DNA from 3 places in the Sporosarcina sp. P20a genome. Region 1 is predicted to be linked to each of the others. Evidence: riboswitches for the same ligand, from Rfam matches in the RefSeq annotation. Region 1 holds a riboswitch; each other region holds the start of a gene.
What was found. A riboswitch is a leader RNA that binds a small molecule or an ion and turns the genes downstream of it on or off. The one in region 1 is predicted to bind cobalamin.
Positions count from the first base shown of each region.

Region 2: linked by a shared signal. The riboswitch ahead of CSV72_RS04015 (S-layer homology domain-containing protein) and the one ahead of CSV72_RS13340 (ABC transporter substrate-binding protein) in region 1 are both predicted to bind cobalamin.
Region 3: linked by a shared signal. The riboswitch ahead of CSV72_RS09760 (hypothetical protein) and the one ahead of CSV72_RS13340 (ABC transporter substrate-binding protein) in region 1 are both predicted to bind cobalamin.

Region 1 covers NZ_PDYT01000020.1:23,108-28,071, forward strand. Annotated here, with positions in the region: gene CSV72_RS13330 (adenosylcobinamide amidohydrolase) at 1-1,068, opposite strand, end outside; gene CSV72_RS13335 (FecCD family ABC transporter permease) at 1,071-2,063, opposite strand; gene CSV72_RS13340 (ABC transporter substrate-binding protein) at 2,056-3,042, opposite strand; cobalamin riboswitch at 3,183-3,309, opposite strand; gene argS (arginine--tRNA ligase) at 4,027-4,964, opposite strand, start outside.
Region 2 covers NZ_PDYT01000002.1:126,491-131,454, reverse strand. Annotated here, with positions in the region: gene CSV72_RS04025 (3-isopropylmalate dehydrogenase) at 1-263, shown strand, start outside; gene CSV72_RS04020 (hypothetical protein) at 358-1,614, shown strand; cobalamin riboswitch at 1,743-1,938, shown strand; gene CSV72_RS04015 (S-layer homology domain-containing protein) at 2,125-4,964, shown strand, end outside.
Region 3 covers NZ_PDYT01000009.1:81,642-86,605, forward strand. Annotated here, with positions in the region: gene pduL (phosphate propanoyltransferase) at 1-99, shown strand, start outside; gene CSV72_RS09745 (EutN/CcmL family microcompartment protein) at 116-421, shown strand; gene CSV72_RS09750 (BMC domain-containing protein) at 396-737, shown strand; gene mdh (malate dehydrogenase) at 793-1,743, shown strand; gene CSV72_RS16745 (hypothetical protein) at 2,121-2,291, shown strand; cobalamin riboswitch at 2,459-2,635, shown strand; gene CSV72_RS09760 (hypothetical protein) at 2,809-4,083, shown strand; gene CSV72_RS09765 (sugar diacid recognition domain-containing protein) at 4,159-4,964, shown strand, end outside.

The DNA.
Region 1 (4,964 bases):
TTCGTATTCCTCCACTTCAACATGCTCCGGACTAACGGCAGTCATCATGGCGACTGTATCTGTCAGATGATAACCTAGCGCACGCAAGTAATCCGTGTTCTCTTTTTGTACATCTTCGATCATATAATCCGCACGCACGCCACGATTGACGAACGTCCGGTACCAGCCAAGTCCTGCATTATGAACTGCGGAAGAAATCGTCTTCAGTGGTTGGCTTGATTGCAACAAGACGTGATCTTGCTGAATCAATACATCTGCTTTCTTTACACAAAACCGTTCTACCTTTTCTTGCAAGTTCGGCAACAGCGTCATTTGAGGCTTCGGCATTTCAGGATGGGGCTGTGTTTTGACGCGCGCGTTGTACACATGATGAATTTCCTGTTCAAGTACGACGTCTTGCGGCGTGCCGATGGATGCTACTTCCCCGTTCTTTAACAGCAACAAACGATCACAATAGAGAGCGGCCAGATTGATGTCGTGAAATACTGAGATGACCGTGATCCCCTTCTGTCTCGTTTGATTGCGTATCGTATCGAGCAATTGCTGTTGATGTGCGATATCGAGATGGTTCGTTGGTTCATCCAATAATAAAATGGGTGCTTGCTGGGCGAGTGCTTGCGCAACGAATACGCGTTGTTGCTCGCCACCCGATAATAATTCAATCGCGGTATTTTCATATCGCGTGACACCTGTATGGTTCATCGCTTCCTGCACCGCTTGCTCGTCTAGCTCCGACCAGCTCGAGAAAATCCCCGACTGGTATGGATAACGACCGAGAGCGACGGTGTCTTCGACGCTATGGGAAAAGGCGTGCGCATGAAGCTGTGGCAAGACGGCCACTTGTTGCGCAAACTGCTTTTGGGTATAGGCGCCAGAAGGTTTACCTGCAATCATCACTTTACCGCTTTGTTTCGGCAAAATTCCCGAGATGATTTTCAGTAACGTAGATTTCCCGCTACCATTCGGCCCTAAAATCCCAAGAACTTCTCCTTTTTCCACGTGGAACGACACATTTCGCACAATCGGTTCCTTACCGTAGCCTCCCGATAAATTGTCCACTTGTAACATCTTCACATCGCTCCTTTTCTACGTTGTTTGTAAAAGATATAGGCAAACACCGGAGCGCCAATGAATGCTGTAATGACACCGACCGGTAATTCAGCCGGTGAAATAATAGTTCGTGCTACGAGATCGCAAATGATCAATAATGAAGCACCGTTAAATAATGATAACGGCAATACGTGACGGTGATCGGAGCCCCATAACATGCGTGTCATATGAGGTACAACTAGGCCGACGAAGCCGATTGTTCCAGATACAGCAACAGCAGAACCTGTTAATACCGAACCACCTAGCAAAATCATCAATTTACGCTGTTTGACATTGACTCCGAGATGATGTGCACGTTCTTCACCGAATAATAAAGCGTTCAATTCACGGCGATTGAGCCACAGCATGAATGAGCCGATGATGAAAAACGGTAGTACCATTACAATATAATTCCAACCGCGCATCGATACGCTACCAAGCAGCCAACCGACAATCTGACGGAGTTCTTCTTGCGTTAACGCAATCATCAGCGACAGTACGGAACCGAGAAATGAACCAAATATGATTCCTGTTAAAATAATCGTTTCCATTTTCATTGACCGATCGACGAGACGTGCAAAACCGATCACTAGAAACATCGTCACCGCGGCACCAATCATACTAAATACGGGTAAGGTGAATGCGCCAAGAATCGGTAGTGAAATACCAAAAAAGAGTGTGATCACGGCGCCGACAGAGGCACCGGATGACACTCCGAGGGTGTAAGGATCAGCTAATGGGTTTTTCAATAGCCCTTGGAAAGCGGCTCCTGAAATAGCCAGTGATGCACCGACGATTCCTGCCAGCAACACACGCGGCATACGGATCTTCCACAAAATATTACTCGCAGTCGCATCCGATTGATTCCATAGCGTCTCTATTGGTATTTTCACTGTACCGATCGATACGCCGAGCCAGATCGCCACAAGCAATGTGGCAATCGACACGACATAGGCGAGAGCGGTTTTATTCACCGAATACCTCAGGATAGACTGCTTTCGCAAACAATTCTAATCCATCAGCTAAACGTGGACCTGTACGGCTTGTAATATCTTCATCCAGTTGAATAACTTGATCTTCTTTGACCGCAGTCACCGCATCAAACCCGTCACGCGTTTTAATATTTTCTACGACGTTCGGAACATAGCTATATATAGCTAAAATCACATCCGGATTTTCATCTACAATTGTTTCAGGGCTGATCATAATCCAGCCTTCTTCTGTCACGATGTTTTCAGCGTGGATCATATCCAAGAATTGCTGAGGGAATGTCCCTGTTCCTGGCGTATAGATTTCAGGTGCATCGGAGTTTTCAACAAACACGCGCTTCTTGTCCGTGATGTCCGCTGCTTTCTTCTCGATATCCGCAATTTTTGTCTTCATATCTTCAACGATTTGATTCGCTTCCACATTTTTGTCCATGACTTTACCAATCAATTCAATTGTTTCATATGTCTCATCAAAAGTTCCCGCATTCGGTACGACGATTACCGGGATGCCTGCGTCACGAATTTGTTTCAAACCTTCTTCATTCGAACCCATCATCATTTCATGTGCAAATACCGCTTCCGGCTGCAATGAAATGACTTTTTCCACGTTGACCGTAAAGTCCCCTACTGTATCAAGATCCGCTACTTCCTCAGGAAAGTCATCGTTTTCTGTTACTGCGATAACTTGATCACCTGCATCAATACCGAATAAAATTTCCGTGTTGCTTGGAATTAATGAAATGACAGTTTCCGGCGCTTGTTCAAATGTAATTTCTTCACCGGTTGCATCTGTCAACGTGTATGGATAACTCGTTGTATCCGTTGATTGTTGTTCTGTTTTCGATTCTTCGCCAGACTGATTTTCATCTGCCGGTGTTTCTTCTTTTTTACTGTCGCTTCCGCATGCTGCAAGTAGTAGTACCGCGATCATTGCTGTCAGCATCAGTTGCCAAAACTTCTTCATGTGTGTTCCTCCTCTAATATGTGTGGTGCATTACGCAAGCCGCAGACATGAAAAAAACCTCCGATAGTTCGAAGGATTAGGTGGGATGAAATCAGCGCATGATTTCTTCCACTGTACCTATCCTCGTAGGTTGCCGCGGAACTTCATTTTCTAAAAAGGCAGGTGACCTGGCTTGTGCATCGCACTTACAGTGGCGGGACCGCATCGGATTTGAACCGATTTCGCTTTTCATCTCAAGTTTCGAGAACCTTTTCAGAAGATATGTAATTATGACTTATTATAGCGATAATAGCGGTGGTTGTACAGGGGATAGGAGGAGATTGAAACGTGTTTGGGAGTGAGGCTCCAGCAGGGGGACGCTTTCCGGAGGGCCTTGGTTGAGCCAACCAGGTCGCTTTGCTCCCTTTGGTTGTCTCATCTGTCAGGCTGATCCTCCCGGAGTCGCCCCCTGCTTCCGCCTCACTCCTTACTTTTTGTTGTGTTGGCAGGTTGAACCGCTTTTAAGTTGTTGATGCGTCTAGGGCCATTGGAACTTTTTGGACATATTCATTTTTTCAACAAGATAAGTACGCAACGCATCAATTACATCCCCTACTCGATATGACAAGAAAACACGAGGTGTGCCCTTGAACTTCACTTTCACACTCAAGAAAGGACACCAGTGAAGCGAAGTGCAAGGCGGCGACTCGGGGAGGATCAGCTCGACAGGCTAGACAACCAAAGGAAGCGCAGCGACCTGGTTGGCTTGCCGCGAGCCCTCCCGAACGCGTCCGCCTGGAACGTAGCGTAACGGTGCTTTTCCTCTCACAACCTTAGAAAACAATTGCTTGTAAGCTCTTGAACTTCATTCTCTAACTCAGAAAGGAACACCAGTGAAGCGAAGTGAGAGCCGTTACGGAGGACGGCTTTTGCTCTTCCCCTTCCCCCTCAAAAAGCGAAAGCAAAAAAGCCAAGCAGTAAACCCGCTTGGCCATTTTCAACATATTACATTCTTTCAGGTGCTTTAACGCCAACCAGTTTCAACGCGTTGGCAATCGTAGTTTTAGTTGCTGTAATCAAAGCCAAACGCGCTTCGGAAAGATCTTTGTTTTCCGGATCGAGCACTTTATTAGCATTGTAGAAACTATGGAATGTAGCCGCGAGTTCCTGGATATATGTTGTCACCCGGTGTGGTGCGCGCATGCGAGCTGAGTCGCTAATTAGTTTCGGGAAGTCTCCGAGTTTCTTTAGTAGCTCTAGCTCTTTTTCGTCTTGCAATAGCGTGACGTTGTCTGTTGACGCTTCTACGTTCTGTTCTTTTGCCTGACGCAAGATTGAGCAAATACGCGCGTGCGCATATTGTGCGTAGTAGACAGGGTTTTCATTGGATTTGGATACTGCCAAATCTAGATCGAAGTCCATTTGTGCGTCGCCTGAGCGCATCGCGAAGAAATAACGTACAGCATCTAGGCCGACTTCTTCTACAAGTTCACGTAGTGTGACCGCTTTTCCTGTTCGCTTGCTCATCTTGAACTTTTCTCCGTCTTTATAAAGCTGAACCATTTGCGCCACTTCTACTTCAAGCGTATCGCGGTCATAGCCAAGTGCCTGGATTGCCGCTTTCATACGTGGAATATATCCGTGGTGGTCCGCTCCCCAAATATTGATGAGTTTATCGAATCCGCGACTCAATTTATCTTGGTGATAGGCGATGTCTGGCGTTAAATACGTAAATGAACCGTCTTGTTTGATCAGCACACGGTCTTTGTCGTCGCCAAATGTAGTGGAACGGAACCAAGTGGCACCGTCTTCTTCATAGACGTGACCATTTTCACGAAGTTTATTGAGTGCGACTTCGATCTTGCCATTGTTATATAGAGACGTTTCCGAGAACCAGTGGTCGAAATGAACGCGGAAGTCTGCCAAGTCTTTCTTTAGTTTAT
Region 2 (4,964 bases), on a different contig from region 1:
TGGGCGTTTTTATTGTCGTTGTAAATCTTATTGGTTATATATATTACAAGAAAAAGAAAAGCCTATACTATGCAGCTTTTACCGTATTACTATCAGCAGTTTTTTTAGGGGCAATCGGTGGCGCAATAGCGCTTTTTGTTATTCGTGATGCCTTTGCGATATTTTACGGCATGCAGATAGCATACTATCTATTAATAAATAGCGTCATCGTTTTTTCAATTGCCATTTTAGCAACTGTCAAAAGAAAATTAACGGCTTGGTAATTTTAATACTTGAAATGTACTATTAAGCTAGCCATTTAGATGAAAACCAGTGCATATATGAAGAACAACTACTAAAATAGTGGGGTGTAAATAAATGACTCGTCGAATAGCAGAACAGTTTCTGAATAAATTAATACCATTGGATACTCAAGATATAGCAGATGTATTGAATAGAAAAGTGAGTGAAGCTTCATATGATAATAGAAGTTCTTTCCTATTATTACGGCTCAAAAATAGAACTTCAGCCGAACTGTATGATCTTTATACACGAGATGAATTAATCGAAATGATTCTGCAAATTGAATTGCCACAAACAACGGAGTTTTTTGTAGAGCGGGGATTTGTCCATAAGGTCATCGAACATCCTTGTATTCGTTGTAATTTGAAACGAGAGCCCCAGGAGTTTACATACAATATCGAAATTTGTAGGGAATGTTTGCATACTAGTCCTAAGAACGAGTTGGTCGAGTATATATTCCGTTTAATAAACTATATAGATTCGAACCAAGCAACACTAGTTCATGCGGATTTACACTTAAAGAGTACTGCTGAAATTCACATTGTGTTTGCGAAATATGAATTGATAGATATGATTTTGAGATTGGCATCTGACTTTGATTCAACGACCAATGAAGAAGAGCGACTAATTCAAGAAATCGATTGTGAACGCCTACTGAATGACTATCCAATAGATGAACTGGTGAAAAGTGTAAGAAGGTTTTTAAAAGGTTCGAAAAAAAGAGACGAGTTATGGAGAAAATACGTGCCTGACTATATGAAGCAGCAATACAGTGATTGGGAAACCGGTTCACTACAGCAAATATATACTGAGGCTAATAGACTTATTTCAACACAAGGTAAAGTTGCACGCGAACAACTGATGAGCTTTGCCTCAGATCTTTCACGTATCATCTTTGACAATAAGAATGAAAATGAGATAGATGATGAACCGATTCATAGCCTTGACGAAGTAGAAGCTCATATTACATTTGCAGTGGAAATGGTCATGTTGCCATACCTTGATTTATTGGATCAAATTGAAGAGGCAGAAGGTTTGGCACGTTTTAATACTTTAGCGAACGACCAATTAGCTAATTCTATAAAATCGGAAATAATAGCTCGAGATGCTGGGGTATGTGTGATCTGTACAAGTAACACAGATATTCATGCTCACTTTAGAATACCTCAAAAATATGGGGGACTACACCAATTAAATAATATAGTGACGTTGTGCAATTCTTGTAAACAAGTAGTTGAAACAACAAATATTCGCGCTGCCGTCACAACGGGAATTTTTAATTACAATAGAGCACTAGGAAGAAGATTGCTAAAACAAGAGAAACGGAGTTAAGAAAGTAATGTCTCTCTAAATGTGAAAGTGCAAAGCAATTTCTTATTGGTAAATCTCACTAAAACAGAGCTTCAATCTAGTTATACTGTCTATTGATTTTACACCGCAAAACCTATATGCTTAGTAGCAGTTATATAGAATATTTTGGTACTTTGCCTAAATTGCAAAGATTAAAAAGGAATCAGGTGCAAATCCTGAACGGTCCGGCCACTGTAAAATGGGAAGTAACTTCTAAATAATTAGCCACTGGTTAAAAAACTGGGAAGGCAGAAGGTACGATATATCCCCATAAGTCAGGAGACTTGCCAAAGTATGTAAACATGACACCTTCCGGTAAAGGGTGAATTGTGTATCATTCAATTGGCGTAGTATATTTATTGAACATACATGGTTCCCATCTCTCTTTTTCGGAGATGGGGACTTTTTTATGTAAAAAAATAGTAAGGAGGGGAATCGAACGAGGAATAAATAAAAAATTCAAACAAAAAATAAAACTAAAAGGAGAATAAAATGAAACGTATTGTAAAAGCGATATCGTTGATGTTGCTGTCGTTTGTGATGGTACTTTCTATGATGCCACTACAGTCACTAGCCGCCGCATTTGATCCGAAAACTGATTATGAAAGCCTTGAAGCAAGATTTTGGGAGGATGAAAAGCCACCTATTGGCTTCTATATCAATGCTTCTGCTCGGTACATATTAGAAACGGTACCAGAGCCGGCTATGGGTACAAGTTCAGGTGAGTGGTCTGTTATGGATTTACTCCGCGGGAAATATACAGGATATGATTATATCAATTATATTCCTAATAACTATTTTGAAGATTATCTAACGCGTATCGAAGGATATGTCACAGACAAAAAAGGGAATCTTCACCGAGCAAAATCTACAGAATGGTCGAGATTGATTTTAGCATTATCCTCACTTGGCTATGACATTAAAAACGTAGCGGGGTATGACTTTATTGAAGAGCTTTCTAAATCACATAAATTCTCCTATAGACAAGGAATCAATGGTCCTATTTGGGAAATTATCGCTCTGAATACAGGTAGATATCCATTATTACCAGCAGATCCTCAAAATGAGGATGCAAATACTTTTGGAAAAATGATTGATCATATTTTGAATTTGGAAATAAATGAATCTAATGGTGGTTGGGCTCTAACAGGAAAAAACCCTGATCCAGATATTACAGGAATGGCACTTCAAGCTTTAGCACCCTATTATTTAGACGAAACTTTGTATAAAAAAACAGGAGCAACGGCAACGTATAACGAATTTGCGAAATCTGTAGAAAGAGCCATTTTTGTGCTATCTCAAATCCAAAAACCGAACGGTGGATACCATAGTGTAGGAGCGCTGAATTCTGAAAGTACTACACAAGTTATTGTAGCGTTAACTGCATTAAATATGGATCCGATGTCGTCCAATATCAACTTACCTAGAATTGGTAAAATTGCAAACTTTATTACAGAAGGCGCCATGCAAGATGGAGTTTGGTCAAATAATATGATTGACGGCTTGTTGACATTTTGGGCTCCCAATAGTGGTGCTGCGAAAGGTTCTACTCCTGAAGTAGGTGGATTCAAGCACGTCACGACAGGATATGATGGCGGTGGTGGATCCGGAACGGGTGTCAATGGAATGGCTACAGACCAGGCTTTATACGGTTTGATTGCGTATGATCGTTTTCTGAAAAAGGAAAAACCGCTTTATGACATGAGGGATATGACAAATGGCGAATATAAAACGATGAAAGCGAAAACACACAAAGTCACATATACCCACAAGCGAGCGAGCGATAGCTCGGTGGAAAAATTATCACCTTACGCCTTGTTGACTATACCAGAAAAAGCGAATGTTGAAAGTTGGAACACAAAGGCGGATGGTACAGGATCCAGATACTTGCCGGGTGAGAAATTAGTCATGCCGGAACACGATATTATTTTGTATGCCCAAACAGATGTAGAAGGTGAAACAGGAGATGTTCAAGGTGTTCAAAAGGTCATAGATCTGATCACAGAATTGCCTGAAGCGAACATGCTGACAAGGGAACATGAAGGTGAAGTGTTACGAGCGAAAGCATTGTACGAAAAACTATCAAGCGAAGATCGACTGAAAGTGAAGAATCATAATAAATTGGTAGTTGCAGAAGGAAGAATGAATCAAATACTAGCGCAATATGATGATGAACTAAAAGTTGATAACCTGATCCAAACAATCGATTCACTCGTAGCGGTCGAACCACTTACTGTCGATTATGAACTAGCAGTTGGCAATGCGAGAAGAGCATATAATGCATTAACCGCGGCACAAAGACTTAAAATTACGAATATTAGACAGTTGCAAAACCTTGAAGCGAAGATGGCCATCCTCGTTAGCCAAAACAATAAAGAAGATGATGCCTATCAAGGAGCGATAGGTGAAGGTGAGAAGACAGTGGATACGGTCATTCGCTTAATCAAAGCGTTACCAAGCGTTGACAAATTAACGCTAGAAGGAACAATAGAAGTAAGAAAAACTAGAGTCTATTACGATGCATTGACAGATGCACAAAAGAAAACTGTCACAAATCGTGATAAATTATTCACGCTTGAAAAGAGACTCGATGAATTAGTGAAAGAAGCGTTAGAGAAAGAAGATTTAGAAGATGATACAGATTTCGATTCGTACGATGAAATGGTCATCGTCGGAAAAACATTACGCATCAAATCCAATAAAAGTGCCGGTGCTTTCAAGATGGCAATCCCACTAACTGTATTGGAATTCGCTGACAAACAAAAGCTTGCAAAACTTGAAATAACGGATGAACGTGGCGTGAAAATAAAAATGGATTTACAGGAACTTCAGCAACATCTTAAACAACAAAAAAATATTGAAGCGATCCATGTGGAAATCACACAATATAACTTTGATACAGGTTTATTCACTCTTACGTTACAAACAAAAGATTCAAAAGGATACACACGCAACATACAGACGAACAAGAGTTATATACAAGTTACAGTTCCGTATAGGTTCTTTATCGACGGTAAGGATTTGAATAAAAAAGTCTTGTTGAAAAAAGAAGACAATGGAACGAAAGCTGTATCCCATATTTCAAATACAAAGGAAGTCACGATTAAAGTAAAAGAGGCGGGAACGTATAATTTTGCTAACCCAGACGTGGAATTTGTAGATATCGATAAAATTTCTAATAAAGATGAGATTCTGTACTTAGCCAATCGTCAAGTAATCAAAGGAAAGCCAGGCGGTATCTATGACCCACGCGCTCAAATTACACGCAGTCAATTTGCGCTAATGATTTCACGCGCATTGGGATTAACACCAAGCTCAAAACCCTCTCCATT
Region 3 (4,964 bases), on a different contig from region 1:
TCAGAAAAAGAGATCGTCATCAATAAAGGTACAATTGTTACGGCATTAGCAAGAGATACAGCACGAGAGCTCGGTAAAACGATAACGAGTAGAAAGTAGAAAAAGGTGATTACGCATGCGAATGGGTAGAGTGATTGGTAATGTATGGGCAACCCGTAAAGAGGATGGATTATCAGGACTTAAGTTGTTAATCATCCAGCCGATTGACGCGCACGGCAATAGTATACAGTCGCATATGGTCGCGGCGGATCGTATTGGAGCAGGGGTTGGTGACGAGGTACTCATTACGAGTGGCGGTTCTTCACGTTTTATTTTACCGAAAGAAAACCCGATCCCAATCGACGCGGTCATTATTGGTATTATCGATTCAACAGAAGTAAAGAGAGGTGATATACATGAGTCAAGCGATCGGAATGATTGAGACAAAAGGATTGATCGGATCGATTGAAGCGGCGGATGCAATGGTGAAGGCATCTAATGTGGAGTTAGTATCACAGGAGATGGTGGATGGCGGAATCGTCACGGTCATTGTTCAAGGTGACGTCGGTGCGGTTCAGGCAGCTGTTGATGCAGGTCGCGACGCAGCAGCGCGTGTAGGTGAATTGCTAGGTGCGCATGTGATACCGCGTCCTGATGATTCAGTATACGGCATGGTGAAACCCCTAGCGCCGACTACTCCAGAAATTCCACAAATAAAGAAATCTACAGAAGCTAAGAAGGCACCGAAGAAAGACTGACGGATGCTTATTAGCATACTTTTCATAATGAAATCTATAGAAAGGAGTGATTTCCATGGCTTTCAAACGACATAAGATCGCAGTCATCGGAGCTGGTCACACAGGGGCAACTGCCGCATTGATGGCGGCTCAGAAGGAATTAGGCGACATCGTCTTAGTTGATATCCCTGACCTCTCCAATCCGACAAAAGGTAAAGCACTGGATCTTCTTCAGACAAGTCCTGTGCAACAGTTCAACTCCCGTATTACAGGTACTTCAAATTACGAGGATATTGAAGGTGCTGCAATGGTTATCATTACTGCAGGCATCGCGCGTAAACCAGGCATGAGTCGTGATGATTTAGTTGCGACCAATGCAAAGATTATGCGTTCTGTTTCTGAACAAGTGAAACGCTATGCTCCAGACAGTATCGTGCTAATTTTAAGTAACCCAGTAGATGCGATGACGTATGTTTGCTATAAGACAACTGGCTTTCCTAAAAATCGTGTAATCGGACAATCAGGTGTGCTCGATACTGCACGATTCAATACGTTCATCTCAGAAGAATTGAATATTTCTGTAGAAGATATTTCGGGCTTTGTTCTTGGTGGGCACGGTGATGATATGGTTCCACTTGTGCGTTATTCGTATGCTGGTGGCATTCCGTTGGATAAAATCATTTCGAATGAACGACTAGAAGCAATTGTGGAGCGTACTCGAAAAGGTGGCGGGGAGATCGTCTCTTTGCTAGGTAATGGTAGTGCGTATTATGCACCTGCTGCCGCTTTGGTGGAGATGGCTGAAGCAATTATCAAAGATAAAAAGCGAATTATGCCATCTATCGCTTACTTAGAAGGCGAATATGGATATCAAAATATCTACTTAGGTGTGCCTACTGTTCTTGGGGGCAATGGTATTGAGAGTGTAATTGAACTTCCGTTAACAGAAGACGAACAAAAAGCACTCGATCATTCAGCTGACTCTGTCAAAGCAGTCATCGAAATTTGTGAAAAACAAATGTCGTAATAACTACTGATCTCTCTAAGTCGTAAAGTGGACTTAGGGAGATGTTTTTGTATATAAAGAAGTTTTTTAGGCACATTTCAGTCGATGAATGATAAAGAAGTCATAGGTTAATTTTAAAAACTAACAAAAGTTAATAGGAAATCATCGCTTATTTATTTACATTTATTTATTTACGTGATACAATAAAAAGAATTAACTGAATAATAGAGTGTGCCTTTATATACTAGCTCGGAAATATATAAAGAATTTATTTTCTTTGGCTCTCCAAATGTAAGCGCTGTCAATCAGCCTTTTATAAATAGAAGCTTAGAAAATGTTCTTTAATTCCCCGACATGGCATATACTATGAAAAATACAAAGTCCAGGAGGTAATTATTATGAATAACAACACCTATCAAAGCAATTCATCATTACCAGAGCAAAACGAGACGTTCTATTTGATCACAGGCTACTCGGAGAATGGTTTCATCCACGGAATCACATGGGAAGAAGCATATGTTCAAGGATTGGCGGAGTGTGGCTGTTTATGCGAACAACAACTAATGTAAATAATGACGAAAGCTCGATACAGGGTGCCTAGCAAAAAAACGATTGTGGATGTACTCACAGTAGTTTTCTGCATAGGCACCCTGTTTAGTTATGTCTTCGTTCTTATTGAAAACAAACGCTACCACTCTCTATGTTATCCATGATAAAATGAAGTCAATCAAATAAATGAGTTTGCACGATGCGCTGGTACCTATCAAGGTATAAAAGGGAATCCGTAAACCGGAGCTGTCCCCGCAACTGTACACACGGACGACCGCTAGAATTAGCCACTATGGAGACATGGGAAGGCATTGGCGGAAGGATGAAGTGAAGCCAGGAGACCTGCCACGTATCGTCAAAGCGACACTTTCTTCGGGGGTTGAGGAGTGGAAGCAAAAAAGGTATCTGTATCTATGCATTTTTGTATGGAGTGTATTCAAGTTGCCTGAATTTGTTTCCTCATTCACAACTATTGCAATCATCTTGCCGAAGAGGCGGAATGATTGTTTTTTGTTGTTTACGAAAGGAGACTACGACATGAGAGTATTTGAACAGACAAAGGAACGAATACATGAACATGCGCTATTGCAGATATTGTATAAACAAGCAGAACAACGGCGTGGTAGACCTGTGTATTCAGGATTTCATCAAGTGGTACGGAAGCTGTTACAAGACGGATTATACGGTCAATGGATCTATAACTATTCGGCAAGTGAAATTAAATGGCTCGGCTTACAGATCGTAGCTGAACGCGATCGATTGATACCTTCTGCACAATTGCAGCAGTATATGAATGAATTTGTAACATCTGATTATTATAATCAGCGGATAGGACTGCCGCAGGAACGGCTCATGCTCATTGCAATGGCTGCGATGCAAAATGAAACTGTCCGGCGCTTGCAGAAAGTACAGGAAGCATATTGGATACTGAGCCATGGCTATGTGACTTTACCAGCAGAAATCATGTCGTTCTTTGGTAAGACGTTTTATCAGCGAAAGACGAGAGTACAGCAATATACTATGGATATTGCTGACGACAGAATTGAATCATTTTTATCAAGCAAGGTAAAAGAAAAGCATATACGTATACCTGATTATTTTATGGAACAAGTAAAAGCGTGCGGCTCTTGGCGTTTATTTGATGCTGAACAAGTAGAACGCAGTCTGGGATGTTCCCTTGGAGACTTTAACAGTGAAAGGTATTCTCAAACCATTGGCAGCTCCTCTATTACTCATAAAAAAGTCTCAGCCATTGGTTTGATGAAACGGCTGCTTGGAAGTGAAGGAATTGTAGTACATTTTCCCGATAAAGAACGACAGGAAAAAGCAGTATTATACTCGTATATTCAATTACCGTACGTAATGCAGGAAACGGAGTTGGAACGTACTTGTACCATACTTGTACGTTTACTAAACGGCATTGAAAGTATATGGGGGCATACTATAAAAATTGAAGTGGCAGGTTGGGAAACCGCTATAGCCGATCAGCAAATTGGTTTACATTCAGAGAAGGCCATTCTGTTTGTTGAAGAAGTAGCTGTAGAAATTAATCGGTACTTGGAGAATGCATCTAGTCAAAGTGGAATGCAAATACCTTTGCGCAAAGCGGCTTCGGTAATGCATCGTTCGATAAGTCAGGCGACAAAACAACAACAAATCGCGATGATTGACCGAATAACTGCAGAACAGCGCCATACCGATCAAGGCGGATCTGTCACGCTAGAGAAGTCTACAACCATTGAAACAGCAGAACTATTGCAGCTGCTCATAAAGGCATGGAGCAGTGGAGTTCCGGAAGTCCGACTTATCTGAATCTCCTTTATTGTAGTGGAAACTGAAGTGGCGTAAACTAAGTATTACTAGCAGTTTCCATCCGAGGTGAGACAGGTGTTTCAATTTGATACATTAGGACATGAAATGGTAACGGAATTATCGAATCTGATACAGCAGCAAGTGATCTTAACAGATAGAAGGGGCTTTATTCAAGCGAGCACAGAATCGGATCGAATCAATCAGTTCCATGAAGGTGCACTGTTAAGCATGCGCCAGAAAACGATGCTCCGTATGGGAGACGAGGAAGCGGAGCGTCTGCAAGGGGTCCGTAGGGGAATTGTCTTGCCAATCATTATTGAAGAAGAACCAATTGCCGTACTTGGCGTGACGGGTGATCCAGACGTGATTCATCCGCAGGCTCAGCTGATCTTACGCGTAGCGGAACTGTTCATTCAAGATTCGCTGAAACGAAAGCAGAAGGATGAAAAAGTACGTGATGTAGAGTTCTTCGTCTTTGACTGGCTGACAGGATCAAGGAAAGATGAACGGTTTATGGAACGAGGGACGCTGCTCGGAATCGACGTGACACTTTACAGTCAAGTGGTGGTTTTGGAAGTGCTAGATTTATTGGAACAGTTCTCCGTCGAGGAAATAGAGACGTTCGCATCGATTCAAAACATCCATCCTTCCATGAAGATGATCCGCTGGGCGCAAAATAAAATCTTACTATTATTACCTGAAATGAATCAAGAAACAGTGAAAAACGAGTTAGAGTTTCTATTGCTTCATATAAAACGGCGCAAGAAAGTACAAGTCGTCGCAGGTATAGGTGCATCAGCGCGCTATTTCGACTTAGCTAAATCATTCGCGCAGGCAGAACGTGCGGTCAATGCTGCGAAGGAATCTGGGGATATTGTCTT